One region of the Lysinibacillus sp. GJ-1 genome, then DNA from elsewhere that is predicted to be linked to it. Evidence: riboswitches for the same ligand, from Rfam matches in the RefSeq annotation. Region 1 holds a riboswitch; the other holds the start of a gene.
The links. A riboswitch is a leader RNA that binds a small molecule or an ion and turns the genes downstream of it on or off. The one in region 1 is predicted to bind FMN.
Positions count from the first base shown of each region.

Region 2: another riboswitch for FMN. It lies ahead of LO754_RS06025 (ECF transporter S component); the one in region 1 lies ahead of ribE (riboflavin synthase).

Region 1 is NZ_CP088912.1:1,667,531-1,677,220, forward strand. It holds gene LO754_RS07800 (ABC transporter permease) at 1-97, shown strand, start outside; gene LO754_RS07805 (DNA glycosylase AlkZ-like family protein) at 299-1,495, opposite strand; gene LO754_RS07810 (VanW family protein) at 2,053-3,018, shown strand; gene LO754_RS07815 (HAD-IA family hydrolase) at 3,127-3,744, opposite strand; partial or broken gene LO754_RS07820 (GntR family transcriptional regulator) at 3,930-4,259, opposite strand; gene LO754_RS07825 (PLD nuclease N-terminal domain-containing protein) at 4,602-4,853, shown strand; gene LO754_RS07830 (ABC transporter ATP-binding protein) at 4,837-5,742, shown strand; gene LO754_RS07835 (ABC-2 transporter permease) at 5,739-6,527, shown strand; FMN riboswitch at 6,633-6,758, shown strand; FMN riboswitch at 6,879-7,004, shown strand; gene ribE (riboflavin synthase) at 7,195-7,833, shown strand; gene ribB (3,4-dihydroxy-2-butanone-4-phosphate synthase) at 7,889-8,521, shown strand; gene ribH (6,7-dimethyl-8-ribityllumazine synthase) at 8,539-9,006, shown strand; gene LO754_RS07855 (spore germination protein) at 9,114-9,690, shown strand, end outside.
Region 2 is NZ_CP088912.1:1,300,706-1,310,395, forward strand. It holds gene ccsB (c-type cytochrome biogenesis protein CcsB) at 1-1,134, shown strand, start outside; gene LO754_RS06005 (response regulator transcription factor) at 1,250-1,966, shown strand; gene LO754_RS06010 (ATP-binding protein) at 1,959-3,734, shown strand; partial or broken gene sigX (RNA polymerase sigma factor SigX) at 3,975-4,508, shown strand; gene LO754_RS06020 (RNA polymerase subunit sigma) at 4,505-5,788, shown strand; FMN riboswitch at 6,039-6,235, shown strand; partial or broken gene LO754_RS06025 (ECF transporter S component) at 6,460-7,040, shown strand; gene LO754_RS06030 (hypothetical protein) at 7,117-7,278, shown strand; gene LO754_RS06035 (C39 family peptidase) at 7,619-8,206, opposite strand; gene LO754_RS06040 (DMT family transporter) at 8,904-9,690, shown strand, end outside.

The DNA of each region.
Region 1 (9,690 bases):
GGGCGTATTCCTTGTCATATTTATTACAACAATGTACGCACTTCGCATAATTAAAAAAGAAAATATCGTCGATGCACTGCGTGATGATATGAATTAATTTTAAAATGTAGCGAATAGCTATAGACCTAAACGGCAGTTTTGAATCTTTCAGAACCGCCGTTTTTACTTTGGAAATCCGACTCTGTAACAATTTGTTGTCTAATAGTAGGGGAGAGACTATGGTGAAAATGGCAATTGGCAACGATAAATGGTTGCACATAAACAATGGCATATCTTCCTATACTGCACAAAATTATGGCTATTCGTTCAAATATTCTACTGACATGGTCTCACACCCGTTGAAGTGAGCAAATTTTTTGAGACAATTGTTCAAAGCTGTACGCAATTGAGTTGTTTGCTTCACACCGTTCTCGTACCAGATGTTTTTAACAACGAGTGTGTTAGTTTTTCGCTCCGCGATAATCTCAGCTCGTCCAATGAAGCGTTCGCCATATACGAGGGGGAGCACATAGTAGCCGAATTTTCGTTTGCTTACAGGTGTGTATATCTCCCACGTATAATCAAAGTTAAACAATGCGGTAATTAGTTTTCTGTCCCAAAGGAAATTATCGAGCGGCGCAATCAGCTCGCAACGCCATTTTGGTTCTGGATTTTGCAAAACCACTTCAATAAGCGGTAAATCCTCCGCAAGGCAATACAGCATATCCTTCATTTGATCCACAGTAACAGCAACAATACGATCTTCCTGCAATAGCTGGTTAAAAACCTCTTTGCGCTGTGCTGCTTTCAACCCCCAAATATTCAACCATGCATCTGACGCACGATTCCATAAGAGACCGACCGAGCCGATTCGACGTAGTACCCGCCACTTATAATGCGCAAGTTCATCAACTAGGGGCTCTGATGCAGTCAGCAGATTCGGCTGTATGTACTTCTTGGCTAAATCGTAATATTTACGGCTGCCCTTTTTATGATGGATAATCAACTCACCCGTTGAATACATCTGTTCCAGTACTGAGCGAGATGGATTGTTTCCGCTACTCCAGTGAATGGCTGATTGCCAAGAGAAATCTCCATCCAATTTTAAATCATCCGAACTTAGTGCACCATGATTTTGGATATGAGCCCGTACTAGCGTTGTCAACGCTTCCATTTCGGGATAGCGTTTGGCATGTTGTCGGGCGGCTTCCCTATAGCGTTCAAAATACGGCCAGTCTTCAACAGTGATAATAGAGAGGTTCTTGTCGGGATAATCGACAAGGCTTCTTTCCACATACAGCAAATCGGCGAGCATTCCTTTAGTAAATTCTTTGATTCGGGACTGCAACACCAATTCGGCATTCTTTCCGCAAACATCGATGGGGTCGTATTGAATACAACCAGCTTGTCGAGTAAAGTCCAATACACCCCGTTTCCCGCTAAATTTATAGTCGTCCAAAAGTCCGTGTTTCAACAACAGAAATTGCCGTGCCTGGCGGTTTGTTAAGTGAATCATCTATGCACCTACCTCTAGTTTTAGTGTAATTCAGGAGAGTGGAGAACAAAAAACGAAACCGTGAAGTGAAATCTTTTTACGGATAGTCAGTGTAGCATGCTTCTTACAAAATAGCTTATTCTAATTTGGCATACTTGCAATGTTCCTTCTAGCTACTGCAAATGCCATTAAACCATCATCCCTAATACTTCCAAACTTCTCCTCTTAGCACCATTTCTGTTTTATTATACAGAATACAGTGAAAATAAACAAACATATGTTCCGTTTGGTGGATGAGTGAGAAAAGACCTCAAATAAGGCTGTACTCTCTTATTTTTGCACAGGACACATGGGAAACGACACATATATAACTATAGTCTTGTAAAGATTACAAAATGCTGTTAAAGCAAGAGCAAAATCTTAATGGGTGTGTTTTTAATTGCAAAAGATAAAGTAAACGAACAAATATTTAAGCAACAGTCAATAATAATCCATAAAAAGAAACACACTATCCTAACGAGTCGAATAAGATGTTGCTGTAAGTAAGTTGGAGGTAGGTGTTTAAATTGAAAAAATGGATGGTTGTATTTTGTTTAGGCAGTGTAATGGCTTTAGCAGGTTGTCAGGATAAAATAAAGCACGAACAAATTGAAAAAGACGACGTGCAACAATCTGTTATGTACACGCATGACAAGGAGCAGGAAGTAGGTCCTGTAGTGGTTGAAATTGTTAATCCACAATCTAAAGAAATCATCCACATCGTATCGCCCATAGAATTAGGCTTTGAAACAGACCCAGTCTTGTATAAAAAGAACATTGAACAATTGGCACAACAATTAGCGAGAGGCACAGAAACAAAAGTTGGTTTTGATAAGCGAATGATGCTTGATAAAGTCGATGACAATGGTCGGATTATAAAAGGTAGTCCATTAGTTATTTTAAAAGAAAGTGAATTGGTAGAAAAAATTATGGCAGCATCAGCAACGGGTGGCACAGTAGAAATGCCACTGTATATTACTGAAAGTGGCTATTATTTTGAAGACATACCCTATTTAGAAGATGTTGTAGTGGCTTCTTATACAACCTACTTCAATGGAGCGGATGTTGGAAGAAATAAAAATATTGAACTTTCAGCAAAAGCCATTCACAATGTGATTGTTGGTAGCGGAGATACTTTTTCGTTTAATACTGTTATAGGCCCTAGAGATGAAGCGAATGGCTATCAGCCCGCACCTGAAATTATTAATAAAAAGCTTGTTATGGGCATTGGTGGGGGGATTTGCCAAACATCTTCAACATTGTTTAATGCAGTCGATCAACTCCCGATTAAATTTGTGGAGCGACACCATCATTCATTAGATGTAGGATATGTTCCAAAGGGCAGAGATGCAACGGTGTCCTATGGTGGCTTAGATTTTAGATTTCAAAACACCAGTGATGTACCATTTTTAATTAAGGCGACCTATGGACAAGATTTTCTGACAGTGGAAATAAGGACAGCAAAAAAATACCAAGAAATTTTAACAAAGCTTCCCCCACAATAAGAAAGAAGTTGATGTAGGAATAATAATCAACTTCTCTTGTATTTTAAGACACTTATAAAGAGTGTCTTTTTTTTAGAGCCTAGGCAGTGGTGATAGAGTTCATAAACCTTAAATAATAGTTAGTATTTCTGCAGGAGTAAATACTTTGTAATCGGGTTCTGCGGATTGGACTATCTCAATGGCATCATACCCCCAACCAACCCAAATAATTGGAATACCTACTTTTTTGCAGGCGACGATATCTCGTTGCTCATCCCCAATATATAAAACATCGGATGTTTTTAAATTGGCTTGTTTTAAATATTTTTTTATCACTTTATCTTTACCAAAAATACGGCTCGAACAAAGTACTTCGGACACATGGTCGATACCATTAGTTTGTAAAAACGCCAAAATATTATCTTTTGAATTGGAGGAAATAATGGCAATTGTATATCCTTTCTTATCAAGTTCCTGTATGACCTCTTTCATACCGTGAAATAAATGAACATCTTGTAATGATTGCTGATATAAACGATAAAATTGCGGGAGTATAGTAGGTAGTTTGTGTAACGGGAAGTTAAATAATTTACTTCGTTCAGCAATCGATAATTTTTTTAGTGCATCAATATCTTCTAACTGTACTTCTTTGAATGCATGTTTTTTAGCAATCGTATTCCATACAGAAGCAAACACTGCCGTGGAATCCGCAAGTGTGCCATCAAAATCAAATATTATATGTTTCATTGTATTTTTCTCCTTAAAGGGTATTTGGCTTTACCATTCATAATACTTAAATCAATATAGTCATTCGTTCATGATGACATGAATGCGGAAAAAAAGAAATGAATTAGTATACACTATCTGATTCATACATTATGGAGGGAAGAATACAAAACAGGCATTAATACCTTACCTATTTAGCAGGTAAATTACTGCACTTGGTCTAATACTTTTGTGATATATTGTTTGATTTGTTTCTTGCTATAACCTATTACATAAGCTTCCATTATCATGTTTTTTATAGAAAGTTCGAGATTATGTAATTGGTTTTCGTCTAACCGTCGATTTGAACGAGCGATAACTGTTGCTTTCAAGCGATTTTCCATCTTGATAATCGCTTTTTTCTCAAGTTCACGATAGCTTTTTGAAACAGTATGTATATTGATTCCAATATCTTGCGCCATATTTCTAATGGAAGGAAGCATTTCATTGTCTTGAATATGCCCTTTTGCAATCTGTTCAATTAATTGATTTCCGACTTGCTTATATAATAGCTATGGGCTATTTGTATCTATATGAATAGGTAGCATAGTATTCCCCCTAAAATAAATAAATTAGCTGAAATCGGCGTAATAGGAATTTCTTTTTGAGTTTGACTAATTTTCATTCTTATCCGGTGCACTTTCACGCGATTTTCTCCTTTTAACAATATTGGCAGTGAAATCAATGTAAAAATAATTATCTATAATGATAATATTATCATTATAGATAATATTGACTGTAGCATATCATTTAATAAAATAACAAGTGCAATTCCAAAAAATGTGTGTTAATGTTATCATTATTAGTAATGATAATGAATGTTGAGAGGAGCGTTTTTATTGAAACTTCACTATGGGTTAGATGAATTGAATGACATTGATTGGTTGGCTGTATTACAGGTTATATTGCCATTTATGATGGTTGGTTTCATCCTTATCCTTGTTGCATTAATTGATTTGTATCGACACCGAAATGCAAGATCAAATGTTGTGTTGTGGACAATCATTATTTTATTTTTTAATACCATTGGTCCAATTTTATATTTCACTATTGGGCGAAAAGGAGCGAAACATCATGAAGTTAGAAATTAAAGGGGTGACTAAAACATTTAAGGCAAAGACAGCAGTCAATAATTTCTCGATGGTGGTTGAAACTGGACAATGTGTAGGGCTTATTGGACCTAACGGTGCTGGAAAGTCTACGTTAATCAAAATTATTGCAGATATTTTATATGCGGAAAAAGGAGAAGTCCTACTAGATGGGAAAAAAATTTCAACCATGAAAAAAGAAATTGGTTACCTTCCACAATATCCTGATTTCTTTCATTGGATGACAGCTACAGAAACACTCTTTTTTATGGGACAGTTATCTGGCATAACAAAACAAGAGCTTACGGAGGAAGTGCCAGCTATTTTAACAAAAGTTGGACTTATAAATGAACAACATGAGAAAGTTCAAACATTTTCTGGGGGAATGAAGCAAAGGCTTGGCATTGCCCAAACACTGTTACATAAGCCATCTTTTATTGTCATGGATGAGCCTGTATCGGCATTAGATCCAATAGGCAGGAGAGAGGTTTTAAATTTAATACAAGAAATTAAACATGAAACGACTATCCTATTATCTACTCATATTTTAAGTGATGCAGAAGAAATATGTGAACGCTTTGTCATTATGAAAAAAGGTGAAAAAATTGAAGATACGACATTAGATAAATTAACTAACAATCATGATGCGGTTGTGCATCTTGAATTGGCATCACATAATATGCTTTGGGTGCAAATCATTGAAAAGCTCCCATATGTTAAAAATGTTGAAGTATTGGGTAAGAAGGCGAAGATTACCCTCGATAATATTCAGCAAAATAAAGATAGGTTGATTCGTGATGCGATGGACAACAACATGGATATCGTTAAATTTGAAGTTGGAAGCAGTGAGACATTAGAAGAAATCTTTTTAAAGATGGTGGTGAGTGTATGACATCTTTATTTATTTTAACGAGAAAAGAATATGTACAAATGTTTCGTGAGTTTAAGATACTTTGGTTACCTCTTGTTTTTATGTTTTTAGGCGCAACACAACCAGTTGTCACATACTATTTACCATCAATTTTAACAGCGCTTGGTGGAAATCAAGGTATTACCATCGACCCTTCAATGATGCAGCAGGATGGAGCACAAGTAATGGCGGCAACTCTAGGCTCCCAATTTGATCAGTTAGGCATTATGGTAATTGCTATTGCCATTATGGGCATTATTCAGTCAGATAAAGCGAATGGAATGCTTGATTTTATATTAACAAGGCCTGTAAAGGTAGGATCCTATATCGGTGGAAAACTTTTTTCTAATTTCTCATTTGTAGCGCTTAGTGTGACATTTGGCTATTTTGTATCTTACGTTTATGTAAATTTCTTGTTTAGTAATATTCCATTTCTTACGATGATATTAGCGCTTGGATTATACTTAGTATGGGTACTTTTTATGATTTCTTTTACTGCGATGGTCAGTACTATTTTTAATGGACAGGGCGTTATAGCTTTAATTAGTATTGTTTGCTTGCTACTGTTGAAAATCATTAGTGGTTTACATCCAATAATTGATTTAGTGAATCCTGCTGGCATGAGTCAACAAGCAATGATGGTATTAATAACGGGTTCAATGGATGCACAACTATATGGAAATATGGTGATAACGTTCATATGGATTACTTTAACTGTAACAATTTCGCACTATTGGATTTCGGAGAAGAAATACCATAAAAATTAATAAAGTATAATTTTTTGACAAAATCAGTTATCAGCATGCAGGCATGAAAAAATTTTAGGTGGATAATCTATTAAAATAATGTTATCGTATGAAGTAACTAAATAATATATCCTTCAGGGTAGGGTGAAATTCCCAATCGGCGGTGATGAAGTAATTCAAAGTCCGTGAGCGCAAGCTGATTTGGTGCAAATCCAAAACCGACAGTTACAGTCTGGATGGGAGAAGGGTGAAAGTATAAGCTTTTTAAATTCGTATGACTTTAAAAGGTCTATTTGGCTACGCTTATATAGCATACTACTTCCCATCGCTTCTGTTGGGAAGTTTTTTATTTAGGCAAAAATTGAATAAATATCTGTTCTTCGGGGTAGGGTGAAATTCCCAATCGGCGGTGATGAAGCAATTCAAAGTCCGTGAGCGCAAGCTGATTTGGTGCAAATCCAAAACCGACAGTGATAGTCTGGATGGGAGAAGAACAATGAGATGGCAGCCTGTGGAAAATTTTTGTATCCACTAGGTTTATTTCGTGACGTCTTATGTACACGTACTCCCAAACCCCTTTTATATGAAAGGGGTTTTTTGTTTGTTTCGATTATAAAAATTGAAAGGGGAATTAAAATAATCACTATCAAAAGGTTTACGACATAGGGTTAAGAAAGTAGGTGGAAAATTGTTTACAGGTATTATTGAGGATATTGGTACAGTAAAAACCTTGCAAAGCGATAGGCTAAGTATGGAAATAACGGTGATTTCTCCCAAAATAGTGGCGGATGTGAAGCTTGGGGATAGTATAGCCGTAAATGGGGTTTGTTTGACAGTAACTCATTATAATGACCAAGAGCTAACAATGGATGTAATGCCTGAAACAGTGAAAGCGACGAATTTACAGCAACTAACTGTTGGAAATGCGGTCAATTTAGAGCGTGCAATGCCAGCCAATGGACGATTTGGTGGCCACTTTGTTTCAGGGCATGTAGATGGTGTAGGGAAAATTTTACGTAAACGTCCAATGGCAAATGCGGTCTATATTGAGATCGAACTGTCAGAAGACTTAACGAGCTATTGTATTCCTAAAGGGTCAATCACAATTGATGGAACGAGTTTAACGCTCTTTCATGTTGAAAAAAACAGTGTCACAGTATCACTTATTCCACACACATACAAAGAAACCGTACTAGGAATTAAAAATGTTGGGGCACTAGTCAATATCGAAACCGATTTAGTAGGCAAATACATTATTCACCAGCTAAAGGGTAGTCAGCAATCGTCGACTATTACAAAAGATTACTTAGCGAAGCATGGTTTTTAACCTGCTATAGAAAGAAAAACATAATTAATAAAGTGATATCTATTAGGAGGTGGCAATGTTGCTACATTCAATTGAAGAAGCGATTGCCGATTTAAAACAGGGCAATATGATTGTTGTCGTGGATGATGAAGACCGTGAAAATGAAGGAGATTTACTTGCCCTTGCAGAGTTCATGACACCAGAAACGATTAATTTTATGGCGAAATATGGTAGGGGGCTTATTTGTACACCCATTTCACAGCAGCTTGCACAAAAATTAGCGTTGCAGCCAATGGTCATAGATAACACTGATAATCACCAAACAGCGTTTACTGTCAGTATTGATTATAAAGAGACAACAACAGGCATTAGTGCGTTTGAACGTGCTTTGACGATTCAAAAAATGCTAGCGTCACATGCACAAGCATCGGATTTCCGTAGACCTGGACATGTTTTTCCGCTAATAGCAAAAGACAATGGGGTATTAGAGCGTCGAGGGCATACGGAAGCTACTATCGATTTGGCTAAACTTTGCAACAGTGTAGAAGCTGGTGTGATATGTGAAATTATGGGCGATGATGGGGAAATGTTACGCTTTGATGATTTAGTGAAGTATGCAAAAAAACATAAATTAAAAATGATTTCGATTGACGCATTAGCAACATACCGTCGTCAACATATGCAAATAGAAAATTCACTTACTATGTAAAAGAGGAGAATGAAATGATGGGCAAAACATTTGAAGCACAATTAATTGGCAATGATTTAAGAATAGCGGTGGTCGTTGGTCGTTTTAATGAATTTATAACAAGTAAATTATTAAGTGGTGCATTAGATGGGCTAAAGCGTCATGGTGTAGACGATAATTTAATAGATGTTGCGTGGGTACCAGGTGCATTTGAAGTACCGTTTATCGCAAAGCAACTAGCTGAAACGAAAAAATATGATGCCATTATAGGTCTAGGTACAGTTATTCGTGGCTCTACAACGCATTATGATTATGTGTGTAACGAATCAGCTAAAGGCATTGCAAACGTATCGCTTTCGACAAATGTACCAGTGATTTTTGGTATTGTCACAACTGAAAATATTGAACAAGCGATTGAACGTGCTGGAACAAAGTCTGGCAATAAAGGTTATGATGCAGCGATGTCTGCAATTGAAATGGCTAATTTACAAAAAATGATTGGCTAAAAGGATGCATGGTCGTAAAATTTATTGCATAATTTTTTGGACATTGGGAAATATATGTTTATAAGTATTTTAGTAAAATAATTTGTTTGAATTTGGTTCAGTAGGAGATGAGGAATATTCAATCAATAGAACAAGAAATCGAATTGAAAATGTTGAAAGAATTATTTCAACGCTCTGCTGACGTAATTTTTCAATCTTTTACCTTTCAACAACAGCATGTTTATTTTATTACATGTGAGTCGATGGTCGATCAGTTTTTATTGAATAAGGTCATTATCGAGCGAGTTCAATCTTTGTTTGAAGACAGCTCTGTAAACTTATTAGAGGAAAAAATAAAAAACGATTTACACATTCCTAATCTTCAAAAAGTAACCAATTTAGATGATGCTATTACGCGTGTATATTCAGGGTTTGTTTTGCTTTACTTTGAAGGGGAAAAAATTTTATTTTCAAGTAAAATTACAAAAAAACCAAATCGAAATCCTGAAGAAACAAAGCAAGAACTAGTGGTAAAAGGGCCGAGAGATGATTTTATAGAAGATGTTTTTATTAATGTGGCCTTAATTCGTAAGCGATTGCCTACAAATTCTTTATGCGTGGAAACAGTGGAAGTCGGAAAGCGCTCTAAAACGACAGTGGCTGTCCTATACATGGGTGATATAACGGACAAAAATATGGTCACGG
Region 2 (9,690 bases), 370 kb from region 1:
GCCTATCTAGTAGCTACTTTACTATTTGGCGGCGCCATTAAACAATCCAATGCTTCTGGCAAAAACACAGATAAATGGGGTAAAATGGCAATTGTCGTAACAATTATAGGTTTCCTTTCGCAAATTGGTTATTTTATTACACGTTGGGTTCACACAGGTCACGCACCTGTTAGTAATATGTTTGAATTTACGACTGCTTTCGGGATGTTTATTGTTGGTGCATTTATTTTAATTTACTTTATTTATCGCCTAACAGCGCTTGGTTTAGTGGCGTTACCTGTAGCGTTATTAATCATTGCCTATGCATCGATGTTCCCGACAGAAGTAAGTCCATTAGTACCGTCATTGCAAAGTCATTGGTTAACAATTCACGTTATTACGGCTGCAATGGGGCAATCGATTTTAGCGATTAGTGCAGTTGCAGGTTTAATTTATTTATTAAAAGTTGTAGATTTAAACAAACCTTCAAAGCAACGTTTCTGGCTTGAAGCAGTTATGTACTGCTTAGTCGTTGTGCTTGGCTTTGTTATTGTGTCATCTACATTTAGTGCGATGGATTATGAATCGAAATACACGTATATCGATAAAGAAGGTATGTCTCGCCAAATTACTTATAATTTGCCACCTATTTTTGGGATGAATGAGTATGAGGTAGTAGAGGAACATGGTATGTCTCCATTAGTAGAAATGCCTGCACTGATTAATGCGAAAAAATTAACAACGGTCGTGTGGTCATTATTAATAGGCTCATTACTATACTTATTCATTCGCCTTATTGCACGTCGTCGCATAAGCGCGATATTCCAACCGCTTGTTAAACGTGTAAATCTACAATTACTGGATGAAGTCGGTTATCGTTCTGTTATTATTGGTTTCCCAGTATTTACTTTAGGTGCACTCATTTTTGCGATGATTTGGGCACAACTTGCATGGAGTCGTTTCTGGGGTTGGGACCCGAAAGAAGTATGTACTCTGATTACATGGTTATTCTATGCAGCATTCCTACATCTACGTTTATCTAAGGGCTGGGAAGGTGAAAAATCTGCTTGGTTAGCATTAATTGGCTTTGGTATTATATTATTTAACCTTATTGCCGTTAACTTAATTCTTGCAGGTTTACACTCCTACGCGTAACAGGGGAACGAAAAGCCTTTTCGCTGCTGCGAAAGGGCTTTCTTTTCTTTTCAAGTCGTAGCGTACCATGTACAATAGAAGGGTAGAGAAAGATCGGAAGAGAGGGATCGTGAAAGTGTCAGAAAATATTTCAGTATTAGTAGTAGACGACGAGGATCGTATTCGACGCTTATTAAAAATGTATTTGGAGCGCGAAGGGTATCAAGTTGACGAAGCAGAGAATGGTGAAGAAGCGATCGAAAAATCTTTAGAAAAAGAGTACCACTGTATTTTACTAGATATTATGATGCCTGAAAAAGATGGGCTTGAGGTATGTGCAGAAATTCGCGAAAGAGCTGCAACGCCAATTATTTTATTAACTGCAAAAGGCGAGGAAGCAAACCGTGTACAAGGCTTCGAGCTTGGAGCAGATGATTATATTGTAAAGCCATTTAGTCCTCGTGAGGTGGTTCTACGCGTAAAAGCTATTTTACGTCGTTCACAAGCATTTTCACCTACGACAAATGCATCGTCATCAAAAGATTTAGTTGTATTCCAACATTTGATGATTGACCATGATGCGCACCGTGTAACAGCGGAAGGCATCGAAGTGAATTTAACACCAAAAGAGTATGAATTATTGTACTTCCTTGCAAAATCTCCAGACAAAGTATTTGACCGTGAACAATTACTAAAAGAGGTTTGGCATTATGATTTCTTTGGAGACCTACGAACAGTCGATACCCATGTGAAGCGTCTACGTGAGAAGCTGAATCGTGTATCAGAGAACGCAGCGAAAATGATTGTCACTGTTTGGGGCGTTGGCTACAAATTTGAGGTTGTCAATGAATAGAATATGGAACAGTGTTGTCGGGAAGCTATGGGTAACCATATTGCTTCTCGTTTCATTTGTATTATTTGTTTTCACGGTTTTAATGCTCGAATTTCTTCAAAACTATCATATGCAGCAAGCAGAGATTTCGCTGCGTCAAACGGCTGCAACAATAGCGAGTATAGTGGATGACAATGAGACGGCAGAATCGACTTCGCAACTCCTGACAGATATTTTACCTGAGGGTACAAATGCACTTATCGCCATAAATCATTTAGAAGTCTCATTTGCGCTGCAAGAAGGCGTCAACAAGAAAGAAATTCAAGATGAAATTTTAGCGAATAAATCCTTCCATGAAATTTTCCAATCAGATGAACCCATTATAAAGGAAATGATGATGCCATCTTCAACAGATCAAGGAAAAATGGAATCCTATGTCGTGCTAGGGTTTCCACTAAATGTGGAAAATGAAGTGCATGGCGCTGTATTTATTTACCAAAGTCCAGATGCGTTACATAAAACATCGAAAGAGACGACCAAAATTGTCTTTTTAGCGGCATTTATTGCGTTTGTGTTAACGACATTTTTTGCATTTTTCTTATCATCCCGTATTACATCCCCATTACGTAAAATGCGTGAGCTAGCTTTTGAAATTGCAAAAGGGAATTTCGAGGCAAAAATGCCGACAACGCAAAATGATGAAATCGGCCAGCTAGCTGTTGCGTTCAATCAAATGGGGCGTCAGCTAAAGCATAACTTAGAAGTAATTAATCAAGAAAATGAGCAATTGTCCAATATTTTAACATCCATGACAGATGCCGTTATAACGTTTAACCGTGATCGAACAATTTTACTGAGCAACCCGCCAGCGGAACGTTTAATGCAAAAATGGTTTGTTAATAAAGGCTCGCAAAGCGCAAAGCCTATTCCACCTGAACTCTATCATATGCTCGATCATGTACTAATGTTTGAAGATAAGTTAGAAGAAGAAATAGAAATGGATGGAAATTATTATACATTTACGATTAGCCCGCTCTATAGTGGGGAATTAATTCGTGGAGCAGTTGCTGTAATCCGTGATATGACAGAGCAGCATCGTTTAGAAAAGCTACGTTCTGATTTTATTGCCAATGTATCACATGAACTACGTACACCGATTTCCATGCTACAAGGCTATTCTGAGGCATTAATGGATGATGATTTTATTCAAGATCAAGAAGAACGTAATGAAATCACGAAAATTATTTATGATGAATCGAAGCGTATGGGACGTTTAGTAACCGATTTATTGGATTTAGCGCGAATGGAATCAGGACATATGACACTGTACAAAGATGAAGTACCGATTAATTCCACATTTGAACGTATTACGCAAAAATTTGCTCAAGTGGCAAAAGAAAAACACGTGCAACTTTTATTTAATAGTGAGTTTGATAATGATGCCCGCATCAGTATGGATGAGGATCGTATCGAACAAGTGTTAACAAATTTAGTAGATAATGCACTGCGTCATACAGACGAAGGTTCTGTCATTGTCAAGATAGAGCAAGAGCCAACCTTTGCCAAAATATCTGTTCAGGATACAGGACATGGGATTCCACAGGAAGATTTACCATATGTCTTTGAACGTTTTTATAAAGCGGATAAAGCACGGACACGTTCTAAAGGCGGAACGGGTTTAGGGCTTGCAATTGCTCGAAATATTGTCAAGGCACACTCTGGCAATATTATGGTCGATAGTGTGTTAAAAGAGGGCACAACTTTTACTTTCTATTTACCATTCGAATAAGTTCATGAAGAAGTCCTTGTAGCTGGTGCCATCTGACAATGCTCTTTCATGCTTCCACGGGTCATTGGTATAGTTAGAACTAGCTGAACTAGTTGGCAACAATACCAATACCTGTTAGAGGCTATACGTCGGCTTGTGCTCGGGTTTAGACACATAGCAAAATTAAGACCAAAATATTATTTAAATGTAACTTGTGCGAGTGTTAGACGACAAATACTATGAGAACGGGGGTGGAGTGCTTTGAATGACTCCGTGTTCCATCGACTATACGATGCATACCATCAAGACGTGTTCCAGTTTCTTATTTATCTAGTAAAAAATCGCACACTTGCTGAGGACCTTGCACATGAGGTTTATGTCCGTGTGCTGCGATCTTATGAACAATTTGCAGGGAATAGCAGTGAAAAAACTTGGCTTTTTGCTATTGCTAAAAATGTCGCAATTGATCATTTTCGAAAGCAGGCTGTGCGCCAAAAACATTCACTCGATTTTTTTGACTGGGAAACGGAACAATTACATTCAACCACACCATCACCGGAAGATGTGCTATAGGCCAGTGATGAATTAAAGCAGATAGAGTTTGCACTTGAAAATTGTACAGGGGATCAAAAAATGGTTATTATTATGCGCTATTTCCAAGATTTGTCGATTACTGAAACTGCGCAAATACTTGATTGGACAGAGGCAAAGGTTAAAACGACGCAACATCGAGCCATTAAGTTTTTAAGGCAACATCTACAACAGGTTAGGGAACAGGAGGCGAAAAGGCAATGACGCATAAACAATTTGACGATGAACAACTTGAACAAATGTTGAACAATGCCCCGAAGCTTACTGACCACCGCTCGAAAGACGAAGTGTTAAAAAGATTGCTTGCTGATGCACGTTTACAAGACAACATACATCTTCAAGAGGCGATACAACCAGTAGCTGAGGCAAAAGAACAACAAGCGCAATCATTGCCTGCTCAAGAAAATACTAAACCTATAAAAAGACGCAAGAGTAGGTGGCCTATTTTAAGTAGTGTTGCTGCAATTTTTGTCCTATCACTAGCAGGGTACATCTATGTATCGAACAATTCTTCCGTAAAGGATGAAGCAAACGCCCCAATCGAAAATTATTCTTCTGTGCAGGAGGATCGGTCGGTCACAGAAAGTGAAAATGCAGATGCAGATAGTGTAATGAAAGCGAATATTGGTGCTGAGCATGCTCGTATCCTATCGTTGCGGACATCTGTTTACGAAGATGATTTAGTCGATGCAGTCGTTTTCAGAATTGGATTACCTGGTGGTAAGGCTGATAGCATACCAATGACCTATATTATTCCGAACAAAAAAATAACTGCTGATTTTGGTAAGAAGAAGCCAACAACTTTACAAATGTATGAAAAATACGCACCTCAAATTGATGAAGAAGCAATGGGTTTAACAGACTATCATCCGTACAAAGGTGAGTTAAAAGAAGAAGGTAAAACGCTTGTGCACGTATTACCAGAAGAAAATGATTATGATGTAGCTTCGGCTTCTGTCACGAAATATTTAAACTCGTTAAAAGATACTTTTTCCGAGTCCGAATATAAAGCCATTGCCATTAAACAGGCAGATGGTTCTGATTACGAGTTTTCGCAAGCAGAAGAGCCGAGTGAGCCTATAGCGCTAACAAAAGATAATCATTACAATTATTATTTATATACAGAGGGAAACGGGACTGAATATTTATCGCCTGATTTCCATCAAACGTATCCTACTGTGACAGAGGCTCTACTGGCGATGCGAGACAAAAAGGATGATGTTTATGTGCCAGTTGTTCCGGAAAATGTCACATACACTGTAAAAGAAGAAGATGGGGTTGTGGTCACATTTGACGCACCACTTGATTTAACGACAATGGATGCCGTACGGGCAACACAATTAATCGAGGCGATGATGTTGACTGCGTCAAGCTTTGATAAAAAGATACGTTTAGATAACATTGTCCAGGAAAGTTGGGAAGGCTTTGATTTAACAAAGTTTTTACCCATGCCTGTAGGTGCCAATAAACAAATGATGCCATAATATAGAAAACAGCTATCAGATAGTAGATAGCTGTTTTTTTTAATGGAAATACCGCGGGTAAAGCACCTTGATTCGCGGGTAAATGATAATAAATCGCGGGTAAGTGACTTTGTTCCGCGGATAAGCTACTCCATTATTTCTCACAAAGTGCTTGATTTATTAAACCATACAAATTTAATCGGATTATTTTAAGCAGAAGTATTTACTTTTATGTGATAAAACATTATAGTTAGTTTATAAAATAATATTGATTCATCTTCGGGGCAGGGTGAAAATCCCGACCGGCGGTAATAGAGTTGTAAATCGCTAGTGTAGTAGTAAGCTACAGTAGCTCGCATGATTTACTAGATGGCTCTTCAGCCCGCGACCTGTGCAAAGATTTTTTTGCATGGCTGACTTGGTGTAATTCCAAGGCCGACAGTATAGTCTGGATGGGAGAAGATGGAGGTACGATCGTCATTCGTTGTTACGAATTAAGCTATGTGCGAACGTTTTTTTAGTGTGTCTTTAAATGCACGCTATGCACAAAAAATAGCTAGTAATGGCGTTATTTACTCATGCCTTTTCTCCCTTATGCTGATTTGCATAAGGGTTTTTTCGTGAAAAACAATCGATTACGTCGTAACCTTTCTTCTTGCAAGATTGAATCAGCAAAGAGGAGAGAGTTTTCAATGAAGAAAAATGTCAAACTGCAATCGTTTATTACGATTGGTATGCTGAGTAGTATTTCGTTTTTATTAATGTTATTTAATTTCCCGATTCCACCGTTCCCAGCCTTTTTGGAAGTGGATTTCAGTGATATGCCTGCCTTACTTGCAGCCATCACGATGTAGCAGGTATTTTAGTAGAGCTATTTAAAAATGTTTTAGATTGGATTTTCTCTGGTACGCCAACAGGAGTGCCAGTTGGTCATATTGCAAACTTTGTAACAGGCATATTATTTATTTTGCCAGTATCATTTATTTTTAACCGTTTTAAAACGATTGGAGGTCTTGTTGGAGGATTAGCAACAGGAACGATTGTGATGGCGGTTGGCATGAGCTTGTTAAATATCGCAGTATTTTTACCGATGTACACTTATTTCTTAGGTATGGAGCCAGTCGATGGCGATTCATTATACACAATGATTGTTGCAGGCATTTTACCATTTAATATCGTGAAAGGTGTGTTATTAACGGCGATTATGGCATTGTTATTCACAACGATGCGCAAATGGATCAACCAACAACGCACAATGTATTTATCGAAATAAGCGTAAAAAAGTATGATTTAGGATAGTGTTCAAGTAATGACACCTTTTTAGACTGTTATGTCTAGGAGGTGTTTTTTTGTTGCTTAAATTTGCAATTTCAGATTTACTTTCCAAAAAAGAACTACAAAATTTAAGTAGAAATACATTAAAAGGTTATGCAATATCGACTCACATGGAAGAATATCGAAAGAAAGTACCAGCAAACCATATTGACTTTTTACAGGTGAATTTAGTATGAGGGAAGTAAAAGTTATTATCCGAGGTCATTAGGTTAAAATAACAAAAAAATTATGAGGGGAATGAAAAAATGTATGATATTTACCATTGGTTTAGGTATTGAAGCTGTTATTGGGATAATTGTCAACGCAATAACTTGAAGCGAATTGCTACTTAAATTAGTCAAGTTTAGATAATAAATTTGCTCAATCTCCCGCAAATTTCGACAATACCTTTGATTTTTGTGGGAGATTTCTTTTAAATAAGTATACTACTTTATTCGCATCTCGGAGGTGCCAGGTCAGTTATATGCTTTATTCGATTACAGGCGTACAGTTCTAATGAAAATATCATATCTTCTATTAATCCAAAGAAAAAACAATTGCTCTACCACTAAAACTGCTAAAGAACCTGTCTTCAAATACTATACTATTTGTTTCTCCCCAAAGAGATGGATCTCTAAAACAAATTAGTCTTCCTTTAGAGGTATGAATTCGACTACATACTACTACCAAATGTCCCCCTCTGCTTCCGTTTTTAGGGAACTTTGGAGCTATAGAACATATTACTAGGCCCTTTGTTACAAGCAAGTTTTCAAGTTGTTTACCGCTTTTAACAACTATAGGGTTACCCTTCACCCCATACATTTCTCCTAAATCGGCTAAACCTTGGTGTAACCATCCCTTCGAAATATAATACTTTCTTTTTAAACCTTCTTTAAGTAATTCTAATTGGGTTGGTATAGGTATTTTATAATGAGATATAACCATTCGTAAACACGCCAACCCACAACATCTATCGCTCCAATAGTCATGACTTCTTTCTTCAATAAGTAATCCCTTTGGCCAGTCATTCATACAAAACTTTTGACTATAACGAGGTATATAAAGAGAATAATTCATTAAATTATTTTCACAATCGTTATTATGTGATTGAATGTTTAGTTCCATATTTTATTCACGTCCAATAATTTTCTTGTTATATCTCAAATAAATTAAAAGATATTACTAGCGTTACATTAAATTAACTATACTTTAAAGAAAAAAAATATTCAATCATTTTATTATGTATAAAAAAGGTCCTTTATAATGGATAAAATCAGGTGGTAACCTGTCCAAATCCACTAATAAAGGACCAAAATTATGGTTAAGTTTATACGAAAAACTCCATCTGGACAATGGTTTTCAAGGATAAATCTTCAATTAAGAATAAAACAAAAAACACTCCTAGAAAACTGTTAATGAGCGTATGAAGGTGTGATGCCATAAGATTCTAGACATCATAGTAAATCAACGCTTGTATATGAAGTTAATGTCATAACTTTGTGTTACATTTCTTCTGTTTAATTATAATATTCGCTTAAATTCGACGCTAAAGACTAAAACGTTATATGTTAGGAAATGTATCTATTTAAATTTACTTTTATACTATAATCTTTTTATCAGTACTGATATTTCATACAAATTTTTACATTCTTGAATAGAATAATTAAGATGCGATTTGTTACGAAATTTAAAGAACCCGTTTTCAAAATTTAGATATAATAAATTCTAAATGAAATGTGGTAGTAATTGTTTTAAAAGGGAATAACTATATAGTGAAAATGTCATTAAATTTTATTGTAAGTGAAGTGAAAGGAGGAGATTTATGAATAATTTTATCAAGGGAGCTATTTATGCAGTTCTTTCGAGCATAGGATATGGGATTATGCCAATTTTTACAGTTAAAGCCTATGAATATGGTGTGACAGTGTATACTTTACTTTTTTTAAGATTCGGATTAAGTTCTATCATCTTTTTCCTTTTCTTCCTTGTGAAAGGTACAAATATAAGAATCGGTAAACATGAGGTGAAAAATCTTTTTATACTAGGTGGTATACTATTCACACTTTTATCTATTTTCCATTTTGAATCATTAAAATATATATCATCATCTATGGCAGTCTTGCTCTTATATTGTTTTCCTTTACTAGTTTGTATCATCTCTTATTTTTTATATAAAGAAAAATTAAGTATAGGATCAATACTAGCTTTAGTAGCAACTTTCATTAGCATGATTTATTTACTGGGAGTTTCATTAGATAAAATGAATGTCTATGGAATAGTCTTATCCCTTCTTGCAGCTTTGATCTTTGCAATATATATGATTGTGGGGAAAAGAGTAACTATTAATAATTCACCAGTAATAATAAGTGCCTATACAGCACTATTTGCAACTTTTGGCGTTTTCATAATTGGTGTAGTGAAGCAAGATATCTCTTTAAATTTTAATAACCAAGCATGGATACACATTATTAGTATTGTGATTTTTTCAACTATTTTTGCTGAAATTACATTTTTTAAGTCGCTGGAATTGTTGAGTTCTTCTAACGTTTCGATGATTAGCATGGTAGAACCTGTATTTACTACTTTATTTGCTCTTGTTTTTTTAAATG